Regions from separate parts of the Peribacillus sp. TH14 genome, predicted to be linked through region 2. Evidence: riboswitches for the same ligand, from Rfam matches in the RefSeq annotation. Region 2 holds a riboswitch; each other region holds the start of a gene.
The links. Region 2 has a riboswitch for cobalamin ahead of nikA (nickel ABC transporter substrate-binding protein). Riboswitches for the same ligand answer to the same signal wherever they lie in the genome.
Positions count from the first base shown of each region.

Region 1: linked by a shared signal. The riboswitch ahead of JFU50_RS25565 ((2Fe-2S) ferredoxin domain-containing protein) and the one ahead of nikA (nickel ABC transporter substrate-binding protein) in region 2 are both predicted to bind cobalamin.
Region 3: linked by a shared signal. The riboswitch ahead of JFU50_RS04410 (ribonucleoside-diphosphate reductase subunit alpha) and the one ahead of nikA (nickel ABC transporter substrate-binding protein) in region 2 are both predicted to bind cobalamin.

Region 1 is NZ_JAEKEK010000001.1:5,304,238-5,314,647, reverse strand. It holds gene JFU50_RS25605 (hypothetical protein) at 78-476, opposite strand; partial or broken gene JFU50_RS25600 (TerC family protein) at 1,033-1,769, shown strand; gene JFU50_RS25595 (polysaccharide deacetylase family protein) at 2,259-2,993, shown strand; gene JFU50_RS25590 (YozQ family protein) at 3,432-3,653, shown strand; gene JFU50_RS25585 (energy-coupling factor ABC transporter ATP-binding protein) at 3,844-4,689, opposite strand; gene cbiQ (cobalt ECF transporter T component CbiQ) at 4,708-5,484, opposite strand; gene JFU50_RS25575 (energy-coupling factor ABC transporter substrate-binding protein) at 5,468-5,782, opposite strand; gene JFU50_RS25570 (energy-coupling factor ABC transporter permease) at 5,784-6,527, opposite strand; cobalamin riboswitch at 6,705-6,900, opposite strand; cobalamin riboswitch at 7,112-7,301, shown strand; gene JFU50_RS25565 ((2Fe-2S) ferredoxin domain-containing protein) at 7,453-7,821, shown strand; gene cobJ (precorrin-3B C(17)-methyltransferase) at 7,836-9,491, shown strand; gene JFU50_RS25555 (sirohydrochlorin chelatase) at 9,510-10,410, shown strand, end outside.
Region 2 is NZ_JAEKEK010000001.1:5,485,841-5,496,250, forward strand. It holds gene JFU50_RS26355 (beta-propeller fold lactonase family protein) at 1-709, shown strand, start outside; gene JFU50_RS26360 (COG4315 family predicted lipoprotein) at 835-1,230, shown strand; gene nikE (nickel import ATP-binding protein NikE) at 1,813-2,607, opposite strand; gene JFU50_RS26370 (ABC transporter ATP-binding protein) at 2,627-3,598, opposite strand; gene nikC (nickel transporter permease) at 3,614-4,444, opposite strand; gene nikB (nickel ABC transporter permease) at 4,447-5,385, opposite strand; gene nikA (nickel ABC transporter substrate-binding protein) at 5,422-7,053, opposite strand; cobalamin riboswitch at 7,209-7,397, opposite strand; gene JFU50_RS26390 (aspartyl-phosphate phosphatase Spo0E family protein) at 7,981-8,151, shown strand; gene JFU50_RS26395 (heavy metal translocating P-type ATPase) at 8,303-10,410, opposite strand, start outside.
Region 3 is NZ_JAEKEK010000001.1:878,947-889,356, reverse strand. It holds gene JFU50_RS04465 (HAMP domain-containing sensor histidine kinase) at 1-1,271, shown strand, start outside; gene spx (transcriptional regulator Spx) at 1,308-1,727, opposite strand; gene JFU50_RS30400 (ATP-binding protein) at 1,782-2,042, shown strand; gene spx (transcriptional regulator Spx) at 2,113-2,508, opposite strand; gene JFU50_RS04445 (hypothetical protein) at 2,659-3,033, shown strand; gene modB (molybdate ABC transporter permease subunit) at 3,030-3,683, shown strand; gene JFU50_RS04435 (hypothetical protein) at 4,040-4,534, shown strand; gene JFU50_RS04430 (cold-shock protein) at 4,733-4,930, shown strand; gene JFU50_RS04425 (hypothetical protein) at 4,999-5,166, opposite strand; gene JFU50_RS04420 (flavodoxin domain-containing protein) at 5,307-5,726, opposite strand; gene JFU50_RS04415 (ribonucleotide-diphosphate reductase subunit beta) at 5,716-6,768, opposite strand; gene JFU50_RS04410 (ribonucleoside-diphosphate reductase subunit alpha) at 6,808-9,105, opposite strand; cobalamin riboswitch at 9,243-9,423, opposite strand; gene JFU50_RS04405 (manganese-dependent inorganic pyrophosphatase) at 9,718-10,410, shown strand, end outside.

The sequences.
Region 1 (10,410 bases), 180 kb from region 2:
ATTAAGAAAGGGAACTCTTGATACATATTAAGTTCCCTTTTTAATTCAACTAACGCTACCCTTTACTTGATAAAGGATTACTCCAAAATCAACGTTATATTTTTATTATCAAGGATAATTTCTTCTACCCAATTAAATATAGTTGAACCAATGTTCATTTTTGCATCCCTTATTTCTTTAATTACTTTTTCTTCATTACTTGGATGGCAATTTTTCAACATCTCATTCAGTATGGTTATTGTTTCTCCGTACACTAAATCGATTTTAGATTTGACAGAATTTCTCCAAAAAATTGTATATTCTTCTTCAACTTCTATATCACCGAAACCACCAAATAAAATATCATTAAATGCATCGAGACTTCCATTCCACTTGTATTTTCCAGAGAGAACTACATTCGAAAACTCGTTACAGAGTCCATTAAAGTCCGAAAAATTTTCACCATCTAAGACAAAAACTTTGTTAAATTTAATCACCTCTAATACATCATTTTCGTTATTTTAATTAAATCGCCTTCTTCAACTCAATACTTCTTTAGTGAAATAAGAATTAACTCGTCAAACTGAATTTTGACATAGGACGTAACTTCTATATATATTTTAAACGAACTTCAAGTTTTAGAGATAGAAAAAAATTATTAAAAAAACTCCTTCCTGAATTTAAGAGTTTAGACTTCAATTCGGCTAGTGTTAAAGGGTTAGAGAAAAATAGTTCTTGCCACTTCTTATGAGGCAATGGGAGCTAAAATAGTGGATAGCATGTTAACTAACATTGCAGATGATAACTTAAATTATTCGTTTATAGGTGGGAGGATATCAGCATATAAAAAGCATATGTCCTTTCTTATTCCACTATCGGGGCAGAAGAGTTGAATAAGGAAGTGGATACGTTGAGACAATATTGGAATAAGAAAAAGGCAAACTTTCTTTAATATGGGCTGGGTGAAATATAATACCGATAATACAAAACGTTATTAAACTCATGTAGCATACTTATACTGGCTTATGAAGTGATAATTTATAGGGGGATAATATGGAACTTTCTTTATTATTAGAGTATGGCTGGGTATTAATTATTTTGATTTTTTTAGAAGGTTTATTATCTGCAGATAATGCTTTAGTTTTAGCTATTATGTCAAAACATTTACCAGAAGAACTGCAAAAAAAGCGATTAATATTGGGTTGCTATTAGCTTTTATATTTAGGATTGGTGCAATCTTTATTATTTCGTACCTTTTCCACGTTTGGCAAGTTCAAGCAATTGGGGCTGCTTATTTAATTTTCATCTCATTAAAACATTTACTAAAAAAGGACCACGGAGAAAAAGAGAAAAAAGGGAAAAGCTATCGTATGACTATTGTGCAAATTGCATTAGCTGATATCGCCTTCGCTGTTGATTCTATTTTAGCAGCGGTAGCTCTTGTCATTGCCCTGCCAGATACACCAATGGGGGAAATTGGGGGGATGGATGGCGCACAATTTATAGTTATTTTATTAGGAGCAATTGCTGGTTTAATTGTTATTAGGTTTGCAGCAGGTTACTTCGTTAAGATATTGACAGAACGCCCTAGTCTTGAAACTGCAGCAATGTTACTCGTTGGTTGGGTTGGGGTTAAGTTATTAATGCATACTCTTGCGCATCCAGCCTTGCACATTATTCCTCACGAGTTTGTTGAAGGACCTATTTGGAATACAATCTTTTGGTCAGTAATGCTGCTTATTGCATTAGGTGGATGGTTTTTATCTAAAGGAAGAACAGAAAAACAGTGAAGCAAAATAAATATATTTGTCTGTAAAAAAATAACGATTTTTAAATTGACAAACGTTCATTCCGTTTACTAATTTTGAGTTATTTGATAATTAAACGAAAAAGTTTTGTTCTACTAAGGGGTGCTTTACTTTAATAAGGGAGGTTGTCTGCGGCAACCTTTTTTTCTTACCTACTAAAGGGGGAGGTGAGTGGTGGAAGGAAAAGTTCATCTAGAAGTTGCATATCTTCTTTCTAAACTCTGAAGAAGAAATTGATGATGAAGAATAACAGAAATTCTTATTAAGCAAAAAGGGTTATTGGTGAAGGAGGACTTATAAAAAAGCCGATTCCTTAGTGTTTTAGGGAATTACTTTTCATTTGGGAATATCAAAGTCACCATTGATCAAAATGGAAGATAGAATGAAATATGAGAGAAATCATAATAGAACTATGCTTTTGAGGAACAATAAATTGAAAAGATATAAAAAGGATACAAAGCGAGGAGTTTTATGAAAAAGATAGCAATGTTTTTCCTATGTCTTCTTATCTTAATTTTTCCATCACAAGTTATTGCTCAACGAAAAGTACCTATTTTAATTTATCATTCGATTGACGAGTTTAATGGACACGGTTCTATGGAGTTATATGTAACCCCAAAGAATTTCGAGAAACAAATGATTTATTTACGAGACCATGGCTACACATTATTAACTTTTGATCGATGGCAAGACATTAATAAAGTAAACAAACCCATTTTCATTACCTTTGATGACGGATACAAAAACAACCTGAATGCATTTGCTATCTTTCAAAAATTGAAAAACGAACGTTTTAAACCATCTGGTACCATGTTTGTTATATCTGACTTTATTGGTCGCTCAAACCGATTATCGAAATCGGATTTGAAAACGATGGCTGATTCGGGTATGATCTCAATTCAGTCTCATACTGCTACACATCCTGACTTGACGAAAATTAAAAATTATGAATATGAAATGAAAGGGTCCAAAGATAAAATTCAAAAAATAACGGGCAAACCAGTTTATGCACTTGCGTATCCATACGGGAATTTCAATGACAAAGTCGTAGCAGAAACGAAGAAATATTATTTGTTTGGACTTACGACAACTCCTGAACCATTTTCTGAGAAGGGCATTAAAGACGAACTCTATCTTTTACCACGAATCTATATCAAATATTCAACTAGCCTTGACGACTTTGCAAAGATTGTTGACAGAGAATGAAGGCGGTTCCTATTCCAAGTAATTGCTTTTTCTATTGGACCTAAGGGAAAAGTAATAGTGCTTATAAGCTAATGGATCAGAAACAAGGAAAATTTCAAATAAAAAAGGAGGATGAAATTAACCTCATTCTTCAACTTCAATTGGGCGCTTTTTTGAAAAAATAACATTAAACGGAGTTCATAAAAATGGATAGGAATGATGGATATGGATACTGAAATACCTCCATGTTTCCCATTCAAATAAGATTGAACCCTCTGGTTGTTAAATCAGTGATAAATCATTTTTTTATCTTTATTGAATATTGGATTATTTTTTACGCAAAATACCATTGTTATTACTTCATGCTGTCAATCTATATGAGATGACAAATGAAACCAAGTTTCCCTGTTTTAATAAAATAGGCAAGATAAAAATAATTCGAAATAAGGAGTGAATTCTATGGATAGCAAGGAATCAAAAAAGGATTCTTTAGATATAGCTGGAAGAATTTATGACGTCAGTGATTATAAACGAAAGGATACATTGTCCTATGGGCTTGCTAAAACCCACGAGCAAGTTTCGGATACCTATACGGAAGGTGAAATGCAATCTATAGTTGATGATGTAGACGGAAAGAATATAGAGATAAAAGGGGAAGAGGCTGAAGAAGAAAGCCAATAAAATAATTAGGGATAAATACCAGGGCATTGCATGAGCTTTCAAGAGTGATACTTTGCAGCTACTTGTGTTTCTCTGAGGTTAAAACTATCCAGGTATTGGGGTACCGACTCAATTACCTGGATAGTGAAGAATATCTCCATTTTATCCCCTAGTTTGTTTTGACCTAATGAAACAGGCTAGGGGTTGCTTCTTAATTAACCTTTTCAATCTCCATTTTTTGAAGTAATTCTTCTTTCGTTCTAGGGGCAGGGTCTTTTTCTGTGAATATCTTTGATTGAATAAGTGATTGAAACATTTCAAATATCCATGGTTTTTCTAAATGTGCTTGATACAAAAGGTCTTCATGATGAAAAATAGTGACAGGATCTCCTTGATATATGACCTTTCCATCGTTCATGACAATGATTTCGTCAGCCCATTGATAGGCTAAGTTAACATCATGGGTTGATAAAATGATTGTTTTATCAGGGAGATGGATGTTATCCAAAAGAGCCATAATCTGTTTGGAAAAATAAGAATCCAATCCCGCCGTAGGCTCATCTAGGATCCAGACTTCGGGTTCCATGGCTAACACACCAGCTATGGCAACACGCTTCTTTTGTCCTAAGCTCAAAAAATGGGTGGGCTTATCTTTCAATTCTGTTACTTCTGTTTGGGCCATCGCCCATTCAACTTTCTCCCGCACGACATCTCTTTCCCAACCTAAGTTCATCGGTCCAAACGATATATCCTGTTGAACATTAGCGGAAAAAAGTTGTGAATCCGGGTCTTGAAAAACGATTCCAATCTGTTTTCGTAATAGTAATAATGTTTTTCTGTCATATTTTAATTTCTTTCCCTTAAATTTGATGGATCCTGTTGTTGGCTTTAATAGACCGTTTAAATGTTGGAATAAAGTTGACTTACCGGCACCGTTATTGCCTAATAAAGCAATTTTTTTACCTTGTTGAATAGTAAGAGAAAGATCTTTTAATGCGAACGTCCCATCTGCGAATTGATGGGTGAGGCCATCTATATTAAAAATATGTTCTTCCATTATCGAACTGCCCCCAATTTATATATATCTATAAATAAAGAATAAGCTTACTAGAGTTACAATGGTAATCAGCCAATTACGAGAGGAATAAGTGTAAGAGTCATCGATAAATGAAATATTCTCTTGATACCCTCTTGCGTTCATTGCCATCGTTAATTGTTCAGAGCGCTGAAACACTCCTAAAAACAGGGAAGATATGAGTAACCCGAGAGATCGAATTCCCTTCCTCACTGAACTATACCCAAGCCGTGATGACTGTGATTGATGAATGGCCATAGCTGTATCTAAAAAAATAAAGATGAAGCGATAAGTTAATTCGATTAAATCAATCAGCAATGAAGGCAGTTTCAGCTTACGCAATACATATAGTATAACTGTGATGGGAGTAGTTAAGGTTAGGAAATATAAACAGCTGATACTGCTTAATACAACAACGATTAGACCAATTACCGTTTTTATACTGTCTTCGCTGATAAATATTTGCCAGCTACCGAAATTCCAGGACCACCATACATTTGGTATCGAAGTGAATTTACTTGCGAATGAAAAAAGGATGGTAATTGTACCTGATAGTACAAAAAATCCAGGTAATAAGAGTAATTTTAGATAATAAGAGATTGGGATTTTTGCCCCGAAAATGATAAAAGCACTCATCACGGTAAAGGTGATGAGTGAGACGGTCGTATCCCTCACTGCTAAAGAAAACAACAAAAGGGAGAGGGCAAAAATCATTTTCTCTAAAGGATGTACATGCTTTAGCCGGTTGAAATAGGCGTATTTATCTATGAGTAACATGTTTTGCCTGTTCGTCCTTTTCTTGAACGGACTGTTTATTTTTTTGTCGCATAACGCCGATGAAGTATCCTATGAATCCGGCGCCAATCGCGGCTTGGAGAGCAAACAATAAGCTTTCGGTTTCTGCACCTGGCGGCTCCCAGATACTGTTGAACCAAGGCTTATATTCTGGTTGGATTTTAGTGATGGCTTCTTCCGCCACTCCATCAGCTCCACCAAATTCTGTTCCTTGTTGGGTGATTAACGGAATTATAGCAAGTATGACGACTAGAAAAAGCAACAATAAACTTTTTTTCATGCTAACGAGCCTCCTTAGATAACACTCGCAGTAATTTCAATTCGCCTAGATTGTATTTCTTCAAGAAATTCATGACAACGACTGTCAATAAACCTTCACTGATTGCTAAAGGTATTTGGGTAAGGGCAAAGATTCCTGAAAATTTAGTGAATGAGGCCATGAATCCACCTACCTCCGATGGGAAAGCTAAAGCAAGTTGTACAGAAGTTATCACATAGGTGCCCAAATCTCCGAAAGCTGCTGCTAAGAAAACAGCAAGAGAGAAGGACCAACCTAATTTAGTAGCGCCTTTGAATACAAAATAAGCAATGAACGGCCCGCAAACAGCCATGGAAAAGGCATTGGCTCCTAGCGTAGTTAGTCCTCCATGAGCTAGTAATACAGCTTGAAATAACAGAACAATAGAACCGACGACACTCATGGCCAGTGGCCCAAACAAGATTGAACCTAAACCGACGCCGGTAGGGTGTGAAGAGCTTCCTGTAACGGAAGGGATTTTTAGGGCTGATAAAATAAAAACGAATGCGCCGGACAGACCCAGCATCATTTTTGTTTCTGGGTTTTCCTTCACTTTAGACCTAATAGAACGGTAACCCAAGATTAAAAATGGAAGTGTCACAGCCCACCAGAATATCGCCCATTCGATCGGTAAGAAGCCCTCCATAATATGCATTGCCATTGCTTTCTTTGGTACGAAAAGTAGTAAAATGACAAAATAAAGTATTTTCCAATTGGCTTTTTTCATTTTTTCTCCTTTCAACGCTTTTATTTTTAATGATTAAAGCTGAGAAGAGAAGTGGCGGGCAACATAAAAAGCACTTCTCTCAAAAAGAAAGAAGTGCGTAATGAACAGTAAGTTTGCAGCATAATACAAATATTAGCTTAGCTGCCTGATCCGCACACCCATCCTCGTAGGTTGTAAACAGTTTCACGCTTCATGGCAGGTCTCCTGGCTCTGGATCATCATCCTCATACATCCTTCCCATCGCGTTTGACAGTGGATTATTCATTACGTATTAGGACTTCCCTTTACAGTGGCGGGACCGCGCCGGATTTACACCGACTTCCCTATTAAGCTAAATTCCGAGGAATCTAGCACCATAAAACTTATGTAATTTTTTGAAAATTCTCGTTTATTGTACCATAAAGCAATGATTCCATCTACACTCTATTCATATTTTTTTTGAGAAGGATAAAATCGCAGTGAGGATAGGCATTAAGCTGGATTTTCACCATTAAACTTTTCAAAACAGTCGGAATAAACTATTGAATTTTAAAAAAGTTGTTATATGATAGATAAAGTTAACTAGAAATATATTATTATAAAACCAAATATTTCAATTTAAAAGTGCTCTTGTATGAACACGCAAGGGATAATAGGGAAATCGGTGAGAATCCGATGCAGCCCCCGCTACTGTAACGCTGATGAAATTGTCGATAACCACTGGCCTAGAGCTGGGAAGGGACAAAAGTAAATTGAAGCGTAAGCCAGGAAACCTGCTTTTAAAATTGTGTGATACTTTTCGGAGGGAAAGGTAGAAGGACTATGGAGATTTTGAGAGTTTCACTTTGCTTGCTGGAGGCTCCCTTTTCATATAGTTTTTTTAAAACCTTAACTCTAACAGTTAAGGTTTTTTATTTTGCCTTTTCTCAGATTTAGGAGGAAGAAGATGACAACTTGGAACTTAAAAGGCACAAATTCGCATCTTTTGATTTGTAACGGCAGCAGTTGCATGAAAAAAGGTGGCGAAGAAATAACGCAAGCAATTCGTGATGAAATTACTTCACAAGGTCTGAATCAAAAAATTCATACTACTAGAACTCGCTGTAACGGAAGGTGTAAGGATGCCTGCGTTGTGATTGCTTATCCTCAAGGGACATGGTATCGAGTGGATTCACCTGATTTTGGACGAGAGATTGTCCGTAATCTCGATGATGAGAAGTTCATTCCACAGATGATTTACCAATTTACTAATGGAGAAATGACTCCTAATCCAGATTTTCCAGCTCAAACAGGAATTTCAAAAGACAAGTTGTAAAAGGAGATGTCTAAATGAGTACAAACGGTAAATTATTTGTCGTTGGCTTTGGACCAGGGAATTTTGAACATATTACCAAACGTGCTGTAGAAGCCCTTCAAGAAAGTGACTTCATCATTGGTTACAAAACATATGTGGAACTCATACAGGGCCTTCTTACAGATCAAACGATTATAAGTACAGGTATGACTGAAGAAGTATCACGTGCACAAGAAGCAGTGAAACAGGCGGAGTTGGGAAAGAAAGTGGCTGTAATTTCGAGTGGTGATGCAGGGGTATACGGAATGGCAGGGCTGGTTTATGAAGTATTGATTGAAAAAGGCTGGAAAGAAGAAACGGGAGTAGCCATTGAAATCGTTCCTGGTATTTCTGCCATCAATTCATGTGCGTCTTTACTTGGTGCACCTGTCATGCATGATTCCTGTACCATCAGCCTCAGTGACCACTTAACGCCTTGGGATCTGATTGCCAAAAGAGTGGAGGCTGCAGCAATGGCTGACTTTGTCATTGCACTTTATAATCCTCGAAGCGGTAGACGGACAAGGCAAATTGTTGAAACACAGAACATTTTACTGCGTTACCGCTCGCCCGAAACACCTGTCGGATTGGTAAAAAGTGCTTATCGCGATCGTCAGGATATTGTGATAACCAATTTGAAAGACATGTTAAATCACGATATAGGGATGCTAACAACCGTCATTATTGGAAATTCATCTTCCTTTTTATATGATGACAAAATCATCACGCCACGTGGATATCAAAGAAAGTATACATTGAATTCGGAAAAGCAACCATTGAAGCCGCATCAACGCTTGCAAAAAGAAGCAGAACCTTGGGCATTAGATCAAGAAACAGGTTCTATGCAGGAAGCGTACACCGAGTCGACTGGCGGAGTTGGATTGCTTACAAAAGCACCAGAAAAAAAGAGCACTTCTTTTGAAGTGGCAATGGAAGCACTCACAAGAGTTAAGGGTCAAACAGTTCAGCAATCAATTACGCCGATTGTTCAGCAAAAAATTGAGTCGGTATTCGAGCTTGCCGTTAGCCCAGGTGTGGCGAACAAGCAATTTACTCCGAAACAAATGATGACACTTGCAGAAGTTGTTGGAGAAAAGGGAACGATGGAATACACGCCAAATCATAAAATCGTTTTAAAGATTCCTACAACAGATCCAGAAGTTATTACTGGAAAATTGCAATCAGCAAACTTTTTATTATCGCCAATTGGGGATGTATTGACTTTAAAAGCCTGTGATTTCTGTGATGGTGAAAAAGTGGAATCCATTCCTTACGCGGATGAAATACAGAGGGTGCTTGGTGGGATTGATATGCCTAAGGAACTGAACATTGGTTTTAATGGGTGTGGAATGGCTTGTTATAGTGCAGTGATGGATGATATAGGGATCGTTTTCCGAAAAGGGAAATTTGATTTATTCCTTGGAGCGAAACCTGTTGGCAGAACGGCTCATCCTGGTCAACCAGTTGCAGAAGGAATTGAACCGGATCAACTAGTTGAATTAATTACAAACATTGTCAACGAATATAAACAAAATGCTCATCCTAATGAACGACTATTTAAATATTTCAAACGGGCGAAAAAGATACAGGGCTATTTATATCAAGACATTGCTCCCAAAATAAAAATAGAGCCTGCGCCTTGTGAAGACTAATCAAGAGGGGGATAACAAATGAAAGCAGTATTATTCGTAGGACATGGAAGCAGACTAGCTTCTGGAAACGACGAAGTTATTCATTTTATTAAAAATATGATTCCAACAATGGACGACTCTTTATTAATTGAAACATGCTTCTTGGAATTTGCCACGCCAAGTATATCCCAAGGCATTGACAATTGCATAAAAAGAGGAGCCACTGAAGTTATTGTCATTCCGATTATTTTGTTGCATGCAGGACATTCAAAATTACATATTCCAGCTGAAATAGAGGATGGAAGGAATAAGTATCCAGCGGTTACATTCACATATGGACAAACGATTGGGGTTCACCAGGAAGTATTAACGATTCTGACAGATCGCCTTGAGGAAGTTGGATTCGATACATCTTTGGAACATCCGGAGACAGCAATATTGCTGATAGGTCGAGGTGGAAGTGATGCTGATGCAAATAGTGATATTTATAAAATTTCACGATTATTGTGGGAAAAATTAAATGTGAAGTGGGTCGAAAATGCCTTCATGGGTGTTACGGATCCGTTTGTTGATGAAGGCATTGAACGCTGTATTCGGTTAGGTGCCAAAAAAATAGTGATGCTTCCATATTTCCTCTTCACAGGTGTGTTAATGGAGAGAATGGAGAATATGCTAACAGGCTATCAAGACCAATATCCAGAGCATGAATTTGTTTTGGCGAAATACTTTGGTTATCATCCAACATTACAAACCATACTGAAAGAACGTGTAATCGAAGCTAGCGAAGGAAGGTCAAGTGGTACCCGTGATCTAGAAAACTATCGTAAACATGTGGAGGAACATGGCCATGCCCACCATCACCATCATCATCATGACCACGATCACGACCATGGGCATGACCACCATGACCACGATCACGGTCATGAAACAGACCATGGAC
Region 2 (10,410 bases):
CAACAATTCCCTTGCCGTAAGTCCGGATGAGCAAATAGCAGTTGTCTCAGATAGCCGTGAACAATCCGTCCTAGTCTATGATCTTACAAAAGGCAAGCTGCGCAAAAAGATCGACGGCTTTGGTTCACCGAGAAACATCGTGTTTATTGATGGCGGCTCCGAGTTTGTCGTCTCAGACAGCACGCTCGGTACGCTTCGTTTTTACAGCACAAAAAACTTCACCTTGAAAGATGAAGTCGTCGTTGGTCCAGGTGCATTCGGGACTGCTGTCAGCCCTGATGGAAAGATATTGTATGTGAACAATCAAGCACACAATTCTGTCACTTTCGTGGATTTGGAAAAACGAAAACCGATGGCCGTCATTACCGGTTTCGCCCAACCAAGACAAGGCATAAAAGTCTCTCCAGATGGAAAATACATCTTTGTCACGAACTTTCAAGGAGATAAAGTATCCATCGTTGATGCCGCAACACAGAAAATCATTCGTGAAATATCAGGTTTCTCTATGATTCGCGGAATTTCGATCACTGCTGATGGAGGTACATTGTATGCCGCGAACAGCGGACGCAACAGCATTTCCGCAGTTGATACACTTGACGGCAATATAAAGAGTGAAATCAAAGTGGGTCGTGAGCCATATGGTGCTTCTCTTTCGCCTGATAACAAGCTCCTTTTTGCAAGTAATAAAGCTGCAATACGATTGACGTAATCAATGTCGCTGATCACCGCGTAGTTAAAACAATTGACGGTTTCAATGAACCCAGACAAGCAATTGTCTTTAGCCACGACGGGGACCGGGCTTATGTATTAAATCGGGATCTCTCTATTGCACGTGTGAATGTTAAGACCTTCTCCATCACGGATATAATTCAGAATGAGTCAAAAAAGTACAAGCTTAAAAGGCTAAGATCAGACAAAGTAGGGACATATTTAGCAGACCAAGAAGGAATGACCCTTTATTATTTCACAAAAGATGATTCTACCGTCAGTAATTGCAAAGGTCAATGTAGTGAAATTTGGCCACCTTTCCATGCAGATAACATTATCTCCGCTAAAGGATTCAACAAAAAAGAGTTTAATACTATCATAAGAGATGACGGACAAAAGCAAACAACTTATAAAGGGCATCCACTTTATTACTTTGTGAAAGATAAGCAGGCCGGTGATATAAATGGACAAGGCGTCAATAATGTCTGGTTTGTTTTAGGCAAAAAGGTTTTTGAGGAATAATTACGTTGAAAAATAGTTTTGTTTCATAAAAAATGGTCCTAAAGTATAATAAATGTCACTTTTTTATTCTAGAATTTGCTTAGCGCATTTTTCCCGCAAAAAAACTGCCGAGACCCCTTATATAAAGACTGAAAAAAAGCTGAACAGTATATTGCTGAACGTTTTTAATGAAGTACCGTTATACCAAACCGAATAAGCTGTTGTTTTTGAATAAAGATTGTTAATAGTGGTTACTTATTATTGGAGAAAACTCTAAAAAATTCTAGCCACCTTCTAATGATAGGTGGCTTTGTTTTATTCGAATAAGGTACTGGTTTATAGTCTTCATAAAATTTTAACTTGATGGTGATAGATTCTGCCGACAAAACACAGATATTATACGCTATCGCGTTTTTCACTTTAGACCCCATTAAAGAATAAATCGGCACTTATATTATTGATAAAAACAACGGAGAACGGAATCCCATATAGATGTACCAGTATAAGAGATGGAATGGCTTTACACCGGAGCTTAAACACTTGATTTTTCAGATATTCCGTTACTAACCTAATTTCCCACATCACAAACCTATAATTAACGCATCACAATATTCCCGGATATGGAGGCAGCACAGATGACAATAACTTTTTTGAAACAGGATGTTTTAATCGTTCAATTTGTTCCAAATCATCTAACCATTCAACAACCTCACCATTGTACATTACCGCTAGACGGTCTGCGATGTAATTGACTGCCTGTAAATCATGGGAAATAAAGAGATATGAAAGTTGAAACTCTTCTTTTAATTGTGCCAAAAGATTTAATATTTGTACTTGAACAAGAACATCTAAAGCACTTACAGCCTCATCAAGAATAATTAACTTTGGCTTTAAGGCAATCGCTCTTGCGATATTGATTCTTTGTAGCTGTCCTCCACTGAACTGGTGTGGGTATTTACGAATATCTTCCGGGCATAACCCAACGATCTCCAAAAGCTCCTGTACTTTCTTTTTCTCTTGAACAGACGTAAGCCTTTCGTAATTTCTTAACGGCTCAGCAATGATCTCCCCTACCGTTAGTCTTGGGTTAACAGCGCTATAACAATCTTGAAAGACAACTTGCAGATTTCGCCGTAACTCCTTTAATTCTTTTGCCTTTAAACAATAAAGGCTCTTCCCCTGAAACCATACCTCTCCCTGATCCGGCTTTTCCAGTCCCAGAATAATTTTGCCCAGGGTACTCTTTCCAGATCCACTTTCTCCAACAAGGCCTAAACATACTCCTTCTTCCATAGTTAGAGAGATGCTCTTAATGGCTTCAACAGATTTACGCTTCCCAAAAATAGGGTTCCCCAACAAGTATGTTTTCTTTATTCCTTTCAACTCAAGCAAGCTCACTCTTCATCCACCTAACTCTTTATCTTGATTTTACACATCGTACTAGATGGTCTTTTTCATACTCTTTAAATTCAAGATTATAACTAGAACATGTATAATCTGCGTCCTCACATCGTTCTAAAAAAGGGCATGTTTTTTCACTATTTATTAAATAGGGGCGCGAAACGCTGGCACGTTTTTCAATCTTTATCTTTCTTCTTGTTAATCCAAGTCTGGATTCTAACAAGACTTTGGTATACGGGTGCATTGGGCGATTTAACAACTTCAACACTGGTGCTTTCTCAACGATATAGCCGCCATACATTACAGCTACTTCGTCAGCTAACTGAGCAATCACCCCTAAATCATGTGATACTAATAAAATGCATGTATTGTATTCTTTCCTTAACTTATCCAACTGTTTCAAAACCTGGAGTTGGTTTGTCGAATCAAGTGCAGTCGTCGGCTCATCAGCAATGATGATAGATGGACTTAAAGACATGGTAATCGCAATCATAACCCGTTGCAGCATCCCGCCGCTTAGCTGAAACGGATATTGCTTCAAGACATTCTCTGGATTAGGCAGGTCCGTTTTTTCTAAATACTCCACAGCCATTTTCCGCGCTTGCTGCTTCGTTATGGGCAAATGAGTTCTAAGTGTTTCAATAAAATGCCGCCCTATCGTCCTCACAGGATTAAAGGCGATCATAGGGTTTTGCATAATCATAGCGATCTCACTACCCCGTACTTTCCTTAAGTCTTCTGTGGAAACATTTAAAAGATCAATATTTTTAAACTTGATACTCCCTTGTACCACCTTTGCCTTTTCAGGTAAAAGATTTAACAAAGACATGCATGTCATCGTTTTCCCTGATCCACTTTCTCCGACAAGGCCCAACACTTTCCCAGCCTCCAGCTTAAAACTGACATCATGGACAGTTTGAGTCACTCCATACGGTGTCGTTACAATAACATTCAATTTGTCTACAGTTAGAATGGGGTCTTGTCCCATCTTCCATCCTCCCTTCTATTCCTTTTTTAGGTCTAGAGCATCCCTCAAAGCTTCGCCAAACAAGTTAAAAGCAATCACAACGATGAAGATCATCATCCCAGGGTACAGCATCAATGAAGGGGTTTCTCTAAAAAATGGCTTACTATCATTGATCATCATTCCCCACTCTGCATCTGGAGGCTGTATGCCAAGACCTAGAAAAGAGAGACCAGAAATTGCCAAAATAACTCCTCCGATGTCCATAAAGATTAATACAACAACTTGAGAGATGATGGCAGGTAAGATATGTTTGATGATAATGCTACTCCTTGGTGTCCCGCATATTTTGGCTGCTAAGACAAAGTTTTGCTCCTTTACACTAAGTACCATACCTCGAATGACGCGTGCATAAAAAACCCATTGGACAAGCACCATCGCCAAAATCAGATTGCCAAGACTCGGTCCTAAAATTCCGACTAAAGCAAGGGACAGAAGAAAGCTTGGGAATGCCATGAGTATGTCACACATTCTCATGAAGAGATAATCAACCTTACCCCCTATAAAGCCTGCATAAATACCAAGTGGGATACTAATAATTATCATTAATCCCATGACAAGGAAAGCTGTTCCCAACGAGGTTCGTGTTCCATAGATTAATCGGGACAAAATACATCTCCCTAAATGATCAGTCCCCAATGGAAACTGAGAGGAGGGCCCTTGCAGCTTCTGAACGATATCAATCAAGTTCGGATCATTAGGAGCCAAAAAAGGAGCAAAAAGAGCCAATACTGTCAGGAAGGAAATAATCATGATGCTGATCATCATGAGCTTATGTGTCATCAGCTTTCGTTTCACGTTTTGCACCACTCTTATTTCTCTCCCTCCCAGCGTATACGAGGATCCAGGAAAGAATATGTAAGATCCACAAGAAGATTACAGACCACAAAGATCACGCCCATAAATAATACACACCCCTGAATCATCGGATAATCTTGATTTAATATAGATGTGACAAATAACTGTCCCATGCCGGGCCAAGCAAAAATTGTTTCAACAATAACCGCTCCGCTTAGCATGTTACCGAAGCTCATGCCAAGTCCAGTTACCACAGGTAGTAAGGACTTTTTTAAGACATGCCTGATAACGATTAGTCTTTGACGCAACCCTCTCGCTCTAGCATAAACAACAAATGGCTCATTCAAATTTCCCAGCATGCTAGCCCGAAGCAATCGCATATACGTACCTATATACGCAAAAGCCAATGTCAAGGAAGGAAGCACTAGATGAGCCAAAGTCCCCCTTCCCAATACAGGAAATAAATCTAACTTTACTGATAAAAAATAGATCAAGAGAAAGCCAAGCCAAAAGGTTGGCATAGAGACACTTACAAAGGCTAGTATTCTGCTAAACTGATCAACAAATTTCCCCTTGTAAATAGCAGAAATCATTCCTAAGGGTAAACTAATAAAAACAATAAAGATAAGCGAAGCAATTGTTAATTGAACTGTTGGGAAGAAATGTACCACAATTTCTTCCCATACAGAGTTATTGGACACATAAGACATCCCTAAATCCAATTGCAACACTTTTCCCAGCCACTCAAAATACTGGACATATAAAGGCTTGTTTAATCCAAGCTCAACTCGAAGGGCTGCCACTGTCTCATCCGTAGGAGGTATATGTGACGCCCTTAAGTAAGCTACTGCCGGATCTCCAGGAATTAAGTGAAGCAAGATAAAAGTGATGAGCGAAATTCCTAATAAAATTGGAATTAAACTTGTGAGACGTTTAAAAATAAACCAACTCATGTAGCACTCCTTAAGTTGTTTTTAAGTATCCCCACTTCAATTAACGTCAATTGAAGTTAAAGGGACCTCAGCTTCTTGAGGTAAAAAATCTACTCCACTAATGTTTTTTTGATACACTGCTATATTAGACTGATAAGATATCGGTAAATAAATTGCTTGTTCGTGCAATGTCGTTAATATTTCTGAATACAGTATTTTTCTCTCTTCTTCGTCTGTAGTTAATAATACTTTCTTAATTTTCTGGTCTATTTCTTTTTTTACTGGCAACCCTAATTGAGCGTTATAATCTGGACCACCATTTTCCGTATTTGTCGTCATAGAAGCTAAATAGGAATGTGGATCAAATGGTACAGCCCAAGTAGATGTAAATAATAAATCAAATTGACCTTGAAATGCATTTGTCCAAAAAGTATTAGTTTCTTGACTAGTCAACTTAACATCTATTCCTAGCTTTCTAAAATCACCTTGGGTAAATTCTGCGATTGACTTTTGGATGTTGTCTGTACTATTAAACAGTAATTCCAATTGCAATTCTTTTCCGTCTTTTTCTCTAAATGGTTTCCCCTTCACTTGTTTCCATCCGGCTTCATCCAATAACTGTTTTGCTTTTTCTGCATCATATTCATATGGCTTTATATTAATTTTCGTGTATGGCAAAGTAGGTGGAAACAAAGTATCAGCCTTTTTTTCCATACCATAAAAGATCTTATCAATAACAGCCTGTTTATTAAAAGCATGTTGGAGAGCTAACCGAACTTTAAGGTCTTTAGTCGCTTCTCTGTTTGAATTAAGAAGAAGCGTTCTTGTAGCTGTAGGTTCTGACAATTTGGTTTCATATTGCCCTGAATTCTTCAAAAATTGGAATGAATCTTGGCTTATGACTCCGTTTCCAAAAATAAAGTCGAGTTCTTTTTTCTCAAAAGCTAATACTCTTGACTCACCGTCAGTAATGACTTTAACAACCACCTTATCTACTTTAGGTTTAGTACCCCAATACTGTTCATTCCTTTTAAAAACTGCAAACTCATTTTTCTTATATTCGCTCAATACCCACGGTCCTGTGCCAATCGGAGACTTGAGTCCGTCCTTAAATGTGTTTTGACTGTCAGGAAAAGCAGCTTCTCCTACAAATCTCAACGGTCTGATGTAAGTTAGTTCTTGAAGAGTTGGATAATACGCGTTGTTCAAAATAAGTTTAAATGTATATTCATCTATTATTTCAGTACCTTTGATTTGGTTAATTAATTCCACCCATTCATGTTGTTTGCGATTATCTAAAATGGTATCAAAGTTTTTCTTAACGATTGCAGCATTAAAGAGGGAACCATCGGAAAATTTAACATCTTTCCTCAGATGGAATATATATTCTTTTCCATCTTTCGATATATCCCAGCTCTCTGCAAGCCAAGGCTGAATTTCTCCGCCTTCACCGTAATAAACTAGGGATTCATATACCATAGCCTGGGAAAAAAACTCATTCGGAAAATATGTGTGTGGATTTAAGTCACCTATATCCCCAGGCCATGAAAAAGTAACAACTTTTTGTTTATCTTTATTTGATGTATTTTCTTGATCTATTGTTGTGTTGCTGCAACCAGTAACAAAAATTGTGAAAATTACTAGTAGTCCAACAAAAGAATGGAATAAATTAGACCGTTTTAAAAACATGTTTTCCCACCTTCAATTATGGAATTTTATCTATTTGAAAAATTACGAAATATAAAAAAGCATTTCCAACCAGATTTAACGGTCAGAAATGCTTATAGTTTAAGAACAAATTCGTCTTCTAGCACTCTAACACCTCCCTATCTCCCGTAGGTTTAACAGCATTTTTAGAACGGGCAGGTTTTCTGACTTAGGTTCATCATCTCCATGCGTCTTCCCGGATATTATCCAGTGACTTTCTTGCATAGGACTCACCATTACAGCGGCGGGACCGTGCCGGATTTTGCACCGGCTTCCCTTTTAAATATTCGCTTTTAAACGAATATACCCATTCCAATACTATATGAAATTTTCCTTCATCTTCATAGTAAATAATAGAGCTTGTCTATCCTAAAATTATTTTGTCGAAACCATTTGTTACTTCTTAACACTTTATTAGTTTCATCTCTAAGTAATTTTTGATAAACCCAGCTACTAATCCTATCCATCTAGCAATAAACGAAATACAGTTAGTAAAAAGGAGAATAAACAGGTTCTCTTTAAAATTCAACAAATATTAAATTCTCCTAAATTATACAGTTTTACGAATACAACTCACTCAAAATGGAGATATTCACTATATGAAAATAAAATCAAAAAAAGTTTACCTAATACAAATTATATTCTTTATTGCAAATTTATGCTATATCAAATTAAAGTCCTGATGTTTTTTAACGGCTCGTTATGTATGGAAGTAATAATTTTATATGAATAGTTATCTGTAATTACATATATCGAATGATAGTGAGGAAGATTTGTATTGCTCCCGCCAGAATTTGTTTACTTTTAATAAGTAAGTACTTACTATAATATTTAAAATCATCCTAATTTATGTAATAATAAATATACTACAATAAAGGAAAGGTTTTGAGGGGATTTTCGTTGGAAAGTATGGAACTGCTACATAATAAAATAGAGACAATGAGGAAAGAATTAATAAATACAGCCCTGAAACATGGATTCACCTCACCAAAAACATTATATTTGAGCCAAGAACTTGATAAACTCTTGAATATACTTGTGCATGAACAGGAGTCGCTAACTCCAATAGGCCTTCAATAAGATGTAAGGGTGCTTCTCCACTAAGTAAGTATGCTGTGTCTTGTAAGTCAAATTAGTGGAAAACAAGCAACTATAAATATCAACAGAACTATTTAACAGAGACTAAAAAAAGCATTGATACGAGTACCAATGCTTCTCCAAAATATTAATTTTATCTTTTAAGCTTTACCCTTTGCAGTCGAAGTGCATTTATTACAACGGATACAGAACTAAATGCCATGGCAGCACCTGCTAACCAAGGGGCAAGTAGCCCAATAGCCGCAATCGGTATTCCTATTACGTTATAGGCAAAGGCCCAGAACAGGTTTTGTTTAATATTTCGCATGGTTTTTCTACTCATGTGAATAGCATCTGCAATGCTGTTTAAATCCCCACGAATTAAAGTAATATCCGCAGCTTCCATGGCCACGTCTGTCCCCGTCCCGATAGCCATACCAATATCAGCTAGGGCAAGTGCTGGTGCATCATTGATTCCATCTCCAACCATAGCCACTTTCTTTCCAGCTGCTTGAAGTTTTTTCACTTCTTCCGCTTTCCCTTCAGGAAGTACTTCCGCAATGACCTGGTCAATGCCAACTTGGTTTCCTATGGCATGAGCAGTCCTTTGATTATCACCCGTTATCATGATGACCAGAATATCCATCTCTTTTAACCTTTTTATGGCTGTTTGAGAAGTATCTTTTATGGTATCCGCCACAGCAATAAGACCTGCATATTCACCATCAATGCTAGCCAGCATCGCGGTTTTACCTTGCCCTTCAAGGTCTTCCATGGCCGGTAGTGCATTTGTAATATCCACGTTATTTTGCTTCATTAATTTCCGTGTTCCCACCAGTAACACTTTTTGATCCACTACAGCTTTTACCCCGTAACCTGGAATAGCTTCGAACTCCTGAACCAATCCAAGTGATATTTTTCTTTCTTGAATTCCTTGAACAATTGATTGTGCAAGTGGGTGTTCAGATTGTTTTTCAGCGGCCCCGATAAGAGATAAAAAGTGTTGTTCACCCATTCCATTTTCGATGAGGACATCGGTTAACACTGGTGTACCATTAGTAACAGTTCCCGTTTTGTCTAAAATAACCGTATCAATATGGTGAGTAGTTTCCAGGTGTTCTCCGCCTTTAAATAAAATACCGAACTCTGCGGCACGCCCTGACCCGGCCATGATTGATGTTGGAGTAGCCAAACCTAAAGCACACGGGCAAGCTATTACAAGTACCGCAATCATCGCTTCAAAAGCTGGTGTAAATTCACCAGGATTAACCCAGATCATCCATACGAGAAAAGTTAAAAGGGCGATTCCGACAACAATGGGTACGAAAACACCAGAAATTTGGTCAGCGAGCCTTTGAATTGGAGCTTTAGACCCTTGAGCGTCTTCTACCACCTTGATGATTTGCGAAAGAGCGGTATCTCTTCCGATTTTTGTGGCCTTCATTTTGAGAAAACCATTTTTATTCAGGGTTGAACCAATCGCGGTATCTCCCATGCTTTTATCTACTGGAATGCTTTCTCCTGTTAACATGGATTCATCGACGGCAGAGTTCCCTTCGATGACCTCTCCATCCACCGGGATTTTTTCACCTGGCTTCACCAAAACTGTATCTCCAACAATGACTTCTTCTAGAGGTATTTCGCGCTCTTCACCATTCCTCAGCACCAACGCTGTTTTGGCCTGAAGTCCCATCAATTTTTTAATGGCTTCTGATGAACGTCCTTTTGCTTTTGCTTCAAAGAGCTTCCCTAAAAGAATGAGGGTGATAAGGATGGCACTAGTTTCAAAATATAGTTGTGCAGTATGGTGGTGGACTCCAATGGCGATGATCGATTGATAGACACTATAAAAATAGGCAGCGGACGTTCCCATTGCAACTAAAACATCCATATTCGCACTTTTGTTTTTCAAAGCCTTATATGCCCCTACATAGAATTGCTTACCAATGATGAATTGCACAGGCGTTGCGAACGCCATTTGCACCCATGGGTTCATGAGGAAATCCGGCATATAAATAAACGAAGTAAAACTAAAATGACTTACCATCGCCCATAACAACGGGAATGACAAAATTACGGCAAAAATAAATTTTCTCTTTTGTTTTTGAATTTCTTTCTGGCGAAAATCCACCGATTCCTTGTTATCATCCTTGATGATCGCCCCGTAGCCCAACTTTTCAACTCGTTGAATAATATCAATTGGGGAAGCTTCAGAAGGATCATATTCAACGGTCGCGTTTTCAAGTGCCAGGTTTACATTGG
Region 3 (10,410 bases), 4.6 Mb from region 2:
ATGAAACATCTGACCGTGCGATAAAGGCAAATGGCCAGATTGTCGTTGGGCCTATCCTTTCGGAAATCGTTGAGGAAAGGGAAAAAATCCTTCACTTGAACCAGCAGCCAATTATCTATATCGTCGATCCCGATGGCAGTATCATTTATACGATGCCTCAATTATATATCGATGCAGATGAAAATAAGCTTCCTAACGTTATTATGAAAAATGCTGAATTAATTCAGAAGGTCAAAATTTCGGACAACAAAGTATATGTCGTCAAATCGCCTATTACCTTTAATGATGAGACTAAGGGGTGGGTAGTCATTGCCCAGGAAGAAGGGGCATTAAAAGAAATCAACCAGGACCATGGCTTGTTGGCAATCATGATTGGAGGCCTCCTCGTGCTGGGCACAGGAGTCATTTATCTACTTTCGAGACAGATTTCGAGGCCAATCCAAGACGTCGCTAACGCTGCTGTTCAGGTTCGTGAGGGCAACTATGACATCCATTTCAAAGAGGAAGAGGAAATAAGGGAAGAAGAAATTTATGAACTAATAGAGTCATTTAAGGAAATGACCAATCGTTTAAAGGTCATGGAAAAATTAAGGGCGGAATTGCTTGCCGGTGTCACCCATGATTTGAAAACGCCGGTTACTTCCATTAGCGGACTAATCCAAGCAGTTAAGGATGATGTTGTTACCGGAGAGCAAAGTAAGGAATTCTTGGATATTTCCTTAAAGGAAACACAACGCTTGCAAGGAATGATAGAGGACTTGCTTAATTATAATGCTATTTCGGCAGGCGCCTTTAAAATTCGAGTGCAAAAAGAAAATATTAATACATTCATCCAGGAAATCGCCTATCGTTGGCAAGTCACCCAGGATGATCAAGAGTTTAATCTGGACATAAAGGTTCCTGAAGAACCTATTTTTGGCCAAATTGATTCCTTGCGGATGCAGCAAATTGTCATTAACCTTTTAAATAATGCCAGGCATTCACTTGATGGCATAGGGAAACTAGAGATTAATCTTTATGAGAAGGAAGACAATAGGATATGTATTGATGTGCAGGACAGTGGCCGAGGAATTCCTGTACATGAACAACAGTATGTATTCGAACCGTTTTATCGAGGTGAAGACAAAAAGCTGAAGATACGTGGTTTAGGATTAGGACTGCCATTCAGCAAGATGCTTGCCAAAGCGCAAAAGGGAGATCTTGTGCTGAAAGAAAGTAATGAACAAGGGACTACGTTTACAATTATTGTAGAGAAAGCAAATCAGATATAAAAAAAGGGTTGTCCGCTTTAATGGACAACCCTCTAATTAAGCACCGATGTGGGATGGTTGATAATCCAGTTGGCTGATTGCGCGCCATAATTGAACATGACGTACATTTCTAGGAAGGAAGCGTCCCATTTCTTCTTCGTTATAACCGGCATGTAAATTCTTATGGTCAAAAATAATTGGTCGGCGAAGTAAATCCGGGTTATCTTGAATAAGCTTACAAAGATCATTTAATGGTGTATTATTTATATCGATATTTAAGCTACTGAATTTTTTAGAACGGGTTGAGATGATTTCATCTGTACCGCCTTCTGTTTTACGTAAAACCTCTTTAATTTCTTCTATAGAAAGCGGTTGTGAATATAAATTACGTTCATTGTAGGGAATTTCGTTTTTCTTAAGCCAAGCTTTTGCTTTACGACAGGCTAAACTGCTTGGAGTAGTATAAATTGTTACCATTTAAAATCGACTCCTTCAAAGTGTTAAAGTTTATGGAATGAATTATTTTTGTATTTGTTATACTCTTACTTTAACGTTTCTTTGTGTCAGCAATATGTCAAGAAAATAAACTTAAAAGTTATTTTAATTCCTGTACATGAACAACAGTATGTGTTCGAACCATTTTATCGAGGTGAAAACAAAAAGCTGAAGATACGTGGTTTAGAGTCGCCATTCAGCAAGATGCTTGCCAAAGCGCAAAAGGGAGATCTTGTGCTGAAAGAAAGTAATGAACAAGGGACGACGTTTACAATTATTGTAGAGAAATCAAATTAGATATAGAAAAAAGGGTTGTCCGCTTTAATGGACAACCCTCTTATTATGCAACTGAATGTAGGATGGTTGATTAAGCCAATTGGCTGATTGCACGCCATAATTGAATATGACGTACTTTTCTAGGAAGGAAGCGCCCCATTTCTTCTTCGTTATAACCGGCATGCAAGTTCTTATGGTCGAAAATGATTGGTCGGCGAAGTAAATCCGGGTTATCTTGAATAAGCTTACAAAGATCATTAAGTGGTGTATTATTTATATCGATATTTAAGCTATTGAATTTTTTAGAACGGGTTGAGATGATTTCATCTGTACCGCCTTCTGTTTTACGTAAAATCTCTTTAATTTCTTCTATAGAAAGAGGTTGTGAATATAAATTACGTTCATTGTAGGAAATTTCGTTTTTCTTAAGCCAAGCTTTTGCTTTACGACAGGCTAAACTGCTTGGAGTAGTATAAATTGTTACCATTTAAAATCGACTCCTTCAAAGTGTTAAAAGTTTATGGAATGAAATTATTTTTGTTTTTGTGATACTCTTACTTTAACGTTTCTTTGTGTCAGCAATATGTCAAGAAAAATAAACTTAAAAGTTATTTTGAAAAGAAAGGGAGAAAATGAAATGCAATCTGCCTTTAATAAAGAAAACAATGATAGTACGCTGCCATATAATTTTGATTCTTTAGTGCGGCAACAGCAGCAAATTTTCAATGTTACACCGGTTAATTTGTTTAATTCAGCGGATGAATCTCCATTTAATTGCATAGTGAATGATTGGATCATTAACGACTGCATTGATTTTATAGGCAATAAAACCATAATGGCATTACATAAGGATGAAGATAATAAGTCGAAAGCAGAGAAGACAGCTACGAGCAACACACCAAAAATTGTTAAAGCCGGGCAATATGTGATGGAATCGTTCGATTCAATGCAAGTAACGAACACAGTCCAAGATACGCTCGTTTTTTCTAAGGATGTGTGGATAGTATCATGACAGCAGATTTTTGGTCACCAGTCAGACTATCGATCCAGGTAGCGGGACTCGCAGGTATCATTGTTTTTATTTTAGGAATTTTCCTTGCACGAATAATGGCTAAAAAGCAATTCAGAGGAAAAATCCTATTGGAAACCGCATTTTTATTACCACTTGTTTTGCCTCCTTCTGTCGTCGGCTTTTTATTGATTGTGATTTTTGGGAAAAACGGAAAGCTGGGTGAATTCATTGAAAGGGTTTTTAATCAGCCCTTAATGTTCACATGGTGGGCAGCGGTTATTGCATCTACCGTTGTCGCTTTTCCACTTATGTACCAATCCGCTAAAACAGGTTTTGAAGGTATAGATGAAGAAATCGAGAATGCAGCAAGAGTTGATGGGGCAGGCGAGTGGAAGTTGTTTCTGCTAGTATCCCTTCCATTGGCTGTTAAATCAATCGTCACAGGTGCCATATTGAGTTCTGCACGGGCTTTGGGTGAATTCGGGGCGACGCTTATGTTTGCCGGAAATATTCCCGGACAGACACAGACAATTCCTACCGCTATTTATATCGCCATGGACTCCGGGAATATGACATTAGCCTGGCTATGGGTCGGTGTAATCATTGCTATTTCATTCATCATGCTCTTTGTCGTGACGTTCATTAAATGAATGATTTTTTTCATATAGGCTAATAAAAAAATGAGGTGCGGCTTCTACATCTTTTGTATGCGTGAAGCCGTTTTTTTCGTACAGTTTTCTTGCAGGCAGGTTCATTTTACCGGTAGAAACGGATAGTTTTTCCCAAGATGATTCAGCAGTGTTTCTTCTGCTTCTATCTGATAGGCTTTTTTCTGAAGCATAAAAAGCTGTTGTCCATAATTAGAGTCTAGGACTTGAATTTTTTTTATCAAATAATCACAGCCTTTAGTTACATTATAATAGATGATGACGAGGAAGATTATTGTTTCTAATCAGTCTATGTTATAATCGACAAACAATATGAACTAATGAAATGAGGAAGAAATTTGTTAACATTTGAAGAAAAATTGAGCATTATTGAAACTTTTCCTGAATTACAGAGGAAAGATGTTTCACTGGGCCGTGTGAATTTCCACTATCTAGAAAGTGTCCAAGAGAAAAAGATCGTCGTTCAGCACCTGCATCCAAATGGAAATGGATTCGTATACGCAGGGCATATGAGAAAGAAAGAAACTGACCGTAAAGGATTTATCAATATACGTGACTATACTGAAGAGGAATTAAAAGATTTGATTCAAAAAAGCATAGCTTATCTATCCGAACCTCCGATTGAAATCGAAGAAGAAGAAGTAAACGAGTTCGCTAGGTTGGAAGGAACATGGATTGGACTTGAAAAGCAGGAGCTTTCGCTTGTAAGAGAAGATCAACTCTGGAACGTATACTCTGGATCGAATTTGGAGGAGTGTTTCGAGAGCCCGATTGAGGCAGAGCGCTATTTACTGGACGAAGGTTTCCGCCAAAGCAAGAAGAGAAAAATGTAGAATTTTAGGATAATTTGTCGTTGGAATTACAGCGATAATCTTGTTTTTTTTTGATTTTCCATGATATAATATAAGTAATTATTTTTGTTCGGAATAAGTTTGATAGATGGATTTACCGTTATAGGATTCCTCTTGAAACATTATCCAGAACCAAAAATAGTAATAAAATGGATTTTTCCAAACACAGGAGGAACTATCATGGTACAAGGTAAAGTAAAATGGTTTAACGCAGAAAAAGGTTTCGGTTTCATCGAAGTTGAAGGCCAAGACGATGTATTCGTACATTTCTCAGCTATCCAAGGCGAAGGCTTCAAAACTCTTGAAGAAGGCCAAGAAGTTTCTTTCGAAATCGAGCAAGGCGCTCGTGGACCACAAGCAGCTAACGTTCAAAAATAATTGAACGCTTATAAAAAAAGACTCCGATTCTGGAGTCTTTTTATTTTTCCTCTGAAAAGAAAAAATTTTTAATCCCCTTTTCTGTTGGCTATTTCCTTAAGTAATTTATCCAATTTTTCTTCGATCCGTTTAGAGCGATTAAAATGCTGGGACAGGTTAATTACTAAAAATATTAAGATTACTGCAAACAATAGCATAAAAAGTATGGGGAGTAACTGAGCGATAGTATCAGCCATAGGATTTCTCCTTTTTTCTTCATTATATACCATTATTATCCTTAGTATGATGCAGGGATTAAATGATGTTCATAATCAGGATTCTGTTTTTTACTAATTAACGAATGAAAGGGATATGCATAATCGCATATCCCTTTCATTCAGTTCCTAAATAAAGAGGCGAACTTTTGAAGTCTTGGCAAGTCTGATTCTTGATACATTTGTTCGATTTTTAAAGTCACCAATAACTGGCTCTTTGCAAATAGCATGTCCCGAAAATGATCGACCGCTCCGCAAAAATGATTGTAATTGGTTTCTCCTGTCCCGAAGACGCCTGTCTTTAGATGAGAAATCGGTAATTGCTCTAGTTCCGCATAAAAGGCAGCTGTTTTGGCAGGAAGCTCTCCATTACCCCATGTATAGGTACCGATGATCAATGCATCGTATTCTGGCAATATACCGGTATCAAATTCGCTAGTTCGAAAAAGTTCTGCTTCTGGCAAAAGGGAAGCAAGGGCTTCAGCTAGAGCTTTTGTATTGCCGCCGGCCGAATGATAGACAATTGCAATTTTATAGCTCATCGAACCCATTGCTAGCATTTACTTGACTGTATGTTCTTGATTTTTGTTCAAAGAAATCAGTTTTGGTGAGGCCAATAGATTCGTCGTCGAATGTTTTAATCCATGGCATCGGGTTCTCACTATACTCTTGGTACAAGTTTTCAAGTCCTAGCATACGCAGTCGTTTGTTGGCGATGTACTCGATGTACTCGTTGAATTCTTCCAAGTCGAGATCTGCTTTGGTTTGGATATCCTCAAGCATATACTCAGACCATTCTTTTTCAAGTTCAACTGCTCTTTCAATCGTTGTATAGATGAACTTCGTGTTTTCTTCATTATTTAACTCCGGGTATTCATACATCAAGATTTGTACGAGCATTCCGATGAAATCGAAGTGAACCATTTCATCGCGATGTATATAGGAAATCATTGTAGCCGAACCAGTCATTAGGTTTTGACGCCCTAAGTTGTAATAGAAGGCGAATGCCAGGTAGAAATAAATACCTTCGAGGTTCGTGGAATGGATGAGAGCTTCAAATAAGTGTTGAGGACTAGGATCGTCCACAAACGTTTGATAGGCGTCCACAATCGGTTGATTCCGCTTTATCACTTCAGGGTGTTCTTTAATGCGGTCGAAAAGTTGTTTTTGCTTGCCTACCGGAATCAAGGAAGCAAGGATATAGGAATAAGATTCATTATGAATAGATTCCTGCTGGGCCATGTTGGCCAGGATCGCTTTTGCTGCCGGGTCTTTGATGTAACGAAGGATTTCCACTAAAGTCGGCGTTTGAAGGCTGTCCATTCCTGCAATCATTGTAAGGATATCAAGGAAAGCATCCTGGATATCTTCATCTAATTCGCCCCACTGCTTTTTATCCTGAATCATGTTCACGCTCGAAGGCTTCCAAAAGTTATTGATGAGTTGTGTATACGTATCATAGAATTTTTCATACTGAATATCGTTCCAAAGGAGAAAGCCTGAAGCTTCCCCTTTGAATACGCCCGTTGCTTTAGTTGGATGCGTAGGTTCGAGCATCCGGATTTTTTTGATATGATTGGTCATTCGTAAAACTCCTTTAAAAATAGATTACTGATTTGATCGTTAACTTGAGCAACTTTCGCAGGCATTATCATATTCAGATGAAGTGGAACGAACATAATATGTTGATTTCAATCCGCTTTCCCATGCTGTTAAATGGATATCCAATAGAACTTTAGCCTTGATTGTGTTGTGGACATACAGGTTAAAGCTGATAGCTTGGTCAATATGACGCTGACGGGCTGCATTTTGTCTGATGCTTTCCAGTTGGTCCAAGTTAAATCGTGTTTTTTTATAATATTCATACGTATTAGGCGTCAATCCGGGTGCTGTCACTTTGAATTTGAAGTTTTTCTTTTCTTCATAAAATTCAATTTCATATAAGGGATCGATTCCATCAGTGGAGTTACCGATTTTAGCCGTTGATGAATTAGGTGCAATGGCCATTAAATATCCATTACGGGTACCGTGTAGCTGCACATTTTCTTTTAAATCCATCCATTTTTCATCGGTATAGTCACGAAGTTCGAAATATTGGCCTGTATGCCAATCAGATCCTTCAAAATATGGGTACGTTCCTTTTTCCTTAGCCAATTCATTAGACGCTTTGATTGTTAAGTAAGCAATTTTTTCGTATAAAGTATCAGCATATTGAACGGCCTCATCTGATTCCCAATATATATTCTGGGTGGCAAGTAAATGATGCCATCCAAATGTTCCTAAGCCAATTGCCCGGTAACGCTTGTTTGAGATGGATGCTTGCTTGACCGGAAGACTGTTCACATCAATGACGTTATCGAGCATGCGGATCTGAATCGGAATCAATCTTTCTAATACATCGCTACTTACCGCGCGAGGCAGGTTAATGGAAGAAAGGTTACATACAACGAAATCGCCGCTTTTACGAACTACAACTACATCGCCATCTTCAGTTTCGTATTCATCCGTGATCGTTGAAGGGCTTAAGTTTTGAGCAATCTCTGTGCAAAGGTTGGAACAATAAATCATTCCTTTATGTTTATTAGGATTCTTACGGTTCACTTCATCACGGTAGAACATATACGGTACGCCTTCTTCTAGCTGAGAAATCATAATGCTCTTCATAATGTCCATCGCGTTGATTTTTTCAAAGCTATAGCTAGGAAGTGTGCCATTTTCCGCAGCCTCCACAGCGAGAGCGTAATGATTTCTGAAGCTTCCTTCGCCTTTTTTCTCGTCATAAAAATCTTCGAGTGAGAATCCAAGGGTTTGCTTTACGGTATGTGGGTCGAAAAGATACCATTCTTTCCGATCGCGTACGGCTTCCATGAACAGATCAGGAATACATACACCTGTAAAAATATCATGAGCTTTCAACCGGTCATCACCGTTTTGTGTCTTTAAGTCAAGGAAACTCATGATATCTTTATGCCAGGCATCCAAATAAATCGCGATTGCCCCTTTACGCTGGCCCAATTGATCGACGCTGACAGCAGTCTGGTTAAACAAACGGATCCAAGGGGTCGTGCCTGAACTGTTTCCAGAAAAACCACGGATATCAGAGCCAAGTGAGCGGATTTTACCGACATAAAGTCCTACACCACCGCCGAATTTAGATACTTTAGCGGCATCGTAGTTGGATAGATAAATGCCATCAATAGAATCTTCAATCGCGTCAATAAAGCATGAACTTAACTGACCGTGAGTTTTTCCTGCGTTTGATAGGGTAGGTGTCGCGACGGTCATATACAGATTGGACATCGCCCAGTATGCCTCTTTGACAAGTTGCAGGCGGTGTTCTGTTTTTTCCATTCTCATAATTTCCATAGCGATGATCATGAAGCGCTCCTGAGGCAGTTCGTAGACCTTGTCTTTTTTCGGACGGGCTAGGTAGCGGTCGTTTAATAAGTAGATACCGATATAAGAAAATAGTTTATCTTTTTCCGGATCGATCACTAAGCCTAATTCTTCAATTTCTTCTTTGGAGTAAGAGTCGAGTAGTTCGGGTTTATAAATTGGGTAGCGTTCCCCCTCTTGCTGTTGAGAGAGTCCTGCGATTAATTCATAGAACGGTCCGTAGCTCACGCCCTCATAACCGCGATTCGCTTGTGCATCCCTGTACATCGTATTCAAAAGTTCTGCCGCAGCAACAAACGTCCAATCTGGAGCATCTATGTCTACACTTTCGAGAGCAAGCTGGATCAGTTTTTTTGAAGTTTGTTCTTCTGTTGAGTCACTTTTACGATCTAGCCATTTTGTAAAACGCTTTTTGAACTTTTCCATATCTAGCCGGCCTTCGAATTCCTTGGATAACATCTCAAGCTGGATAGAACTTGTTTCTGTGTCATTTTTCACTATAGTAGAGTTATATGTTTGAGTCATGAATAATCCTCCTTGTAAACTTCCATTAAATAAAAAAATCCGCCCAATAAATTGAGCGGATCAAACGATAGAATAAAAGAGCCATGAAAAAATAGCCGTTATACTATCGTTTCATCATCTCAATCCCCGAAGAATAAGAAACGTGAAAAATCCAGGCAGGTCTCCTGACTCATGATCATCCTACTTTGAGTTCTTCCCGTATAAAGAGCTATACAGTGGTTTTCTCATTTCGTCACATTTACAGTTGCGGGGACAGTTCCGGGTTTACACCGGATTCCCTTTTCAGCCATCACTGGCACCTTGGATTACAAATAATTCTATATATAGTTATGTGTGTTGTTTTTAATATCAATATCTAGTATTTCTGCTTATATTATCGTAATCCATATGAGACGATAATTCAACTAATATATTTGATAAAAACCAATCCTTATCTATTGACAAAGTGAGGGGAGAGGGAAAAAGAGTGAAAGAATTAATAGGAAAATGGGAAATTCAAACGCTGAATGTAAGAGATTTTATGTTAAAATAAAGTGTATAGTAAAGGTGGCTCTCCCTTATTGTAATGATGGGGGTTCCCAGAAAAATATTTATTAAAAAGGAGAAATAATCTTGGAAAAAGTATTAGTTTTTGGACATAAAAACCCAGATACAGACACAATTTGTTCAGCTATCGCTTATGCGGATCTGAAAAAACAACTAGGTATCAATGCTGAACCTGTTCGTCTTGGTGAAGTGAATGGTGAAACTCAATATGCATTAGACCAATTCAAATTCGAAGCTCCTCGTCTTGTAGAAAAAGTGGCAGGCGAAGCGGATGGTGTGATTTTAGTCGATCACAACGAACGCCAGCAAAGTGCAGAAGACATTGACCAAGTCCGTGTTTTAGAAGTTATCGACCACCACCGTATCGCTAACTTTGAAACAAGTGATCCTTTATATTACCGCGCAGAACCAGTTGGTTGCACGGCAACTATTTTAAATAAAATCTATAAAGAAAACGGTATTGAAGTGCCTAAAGCAATCGCAGGTCTAATGCTATCTGCCATCATTTCCGATTCTTTATTGTTCAAATCTCCAACCTGCACAGAGCAAGATGTTGCAGCAGCAATGGAATTAGCGGAGATTGCCGGAGTAAATGCTGAAACATATGGCTTAGAAATGTTAAAAGCAGGCGCTGACCTGAGCGACAAAACAATTGCCCAGCTAATTACTCTTGATGCAAAAGAATTCTCTATGGGAACTGCGAAAGTGGTGATTGCTCAAGTCAATGCTGTGGATCCGAACGAAGTTCTTGCAAAACAA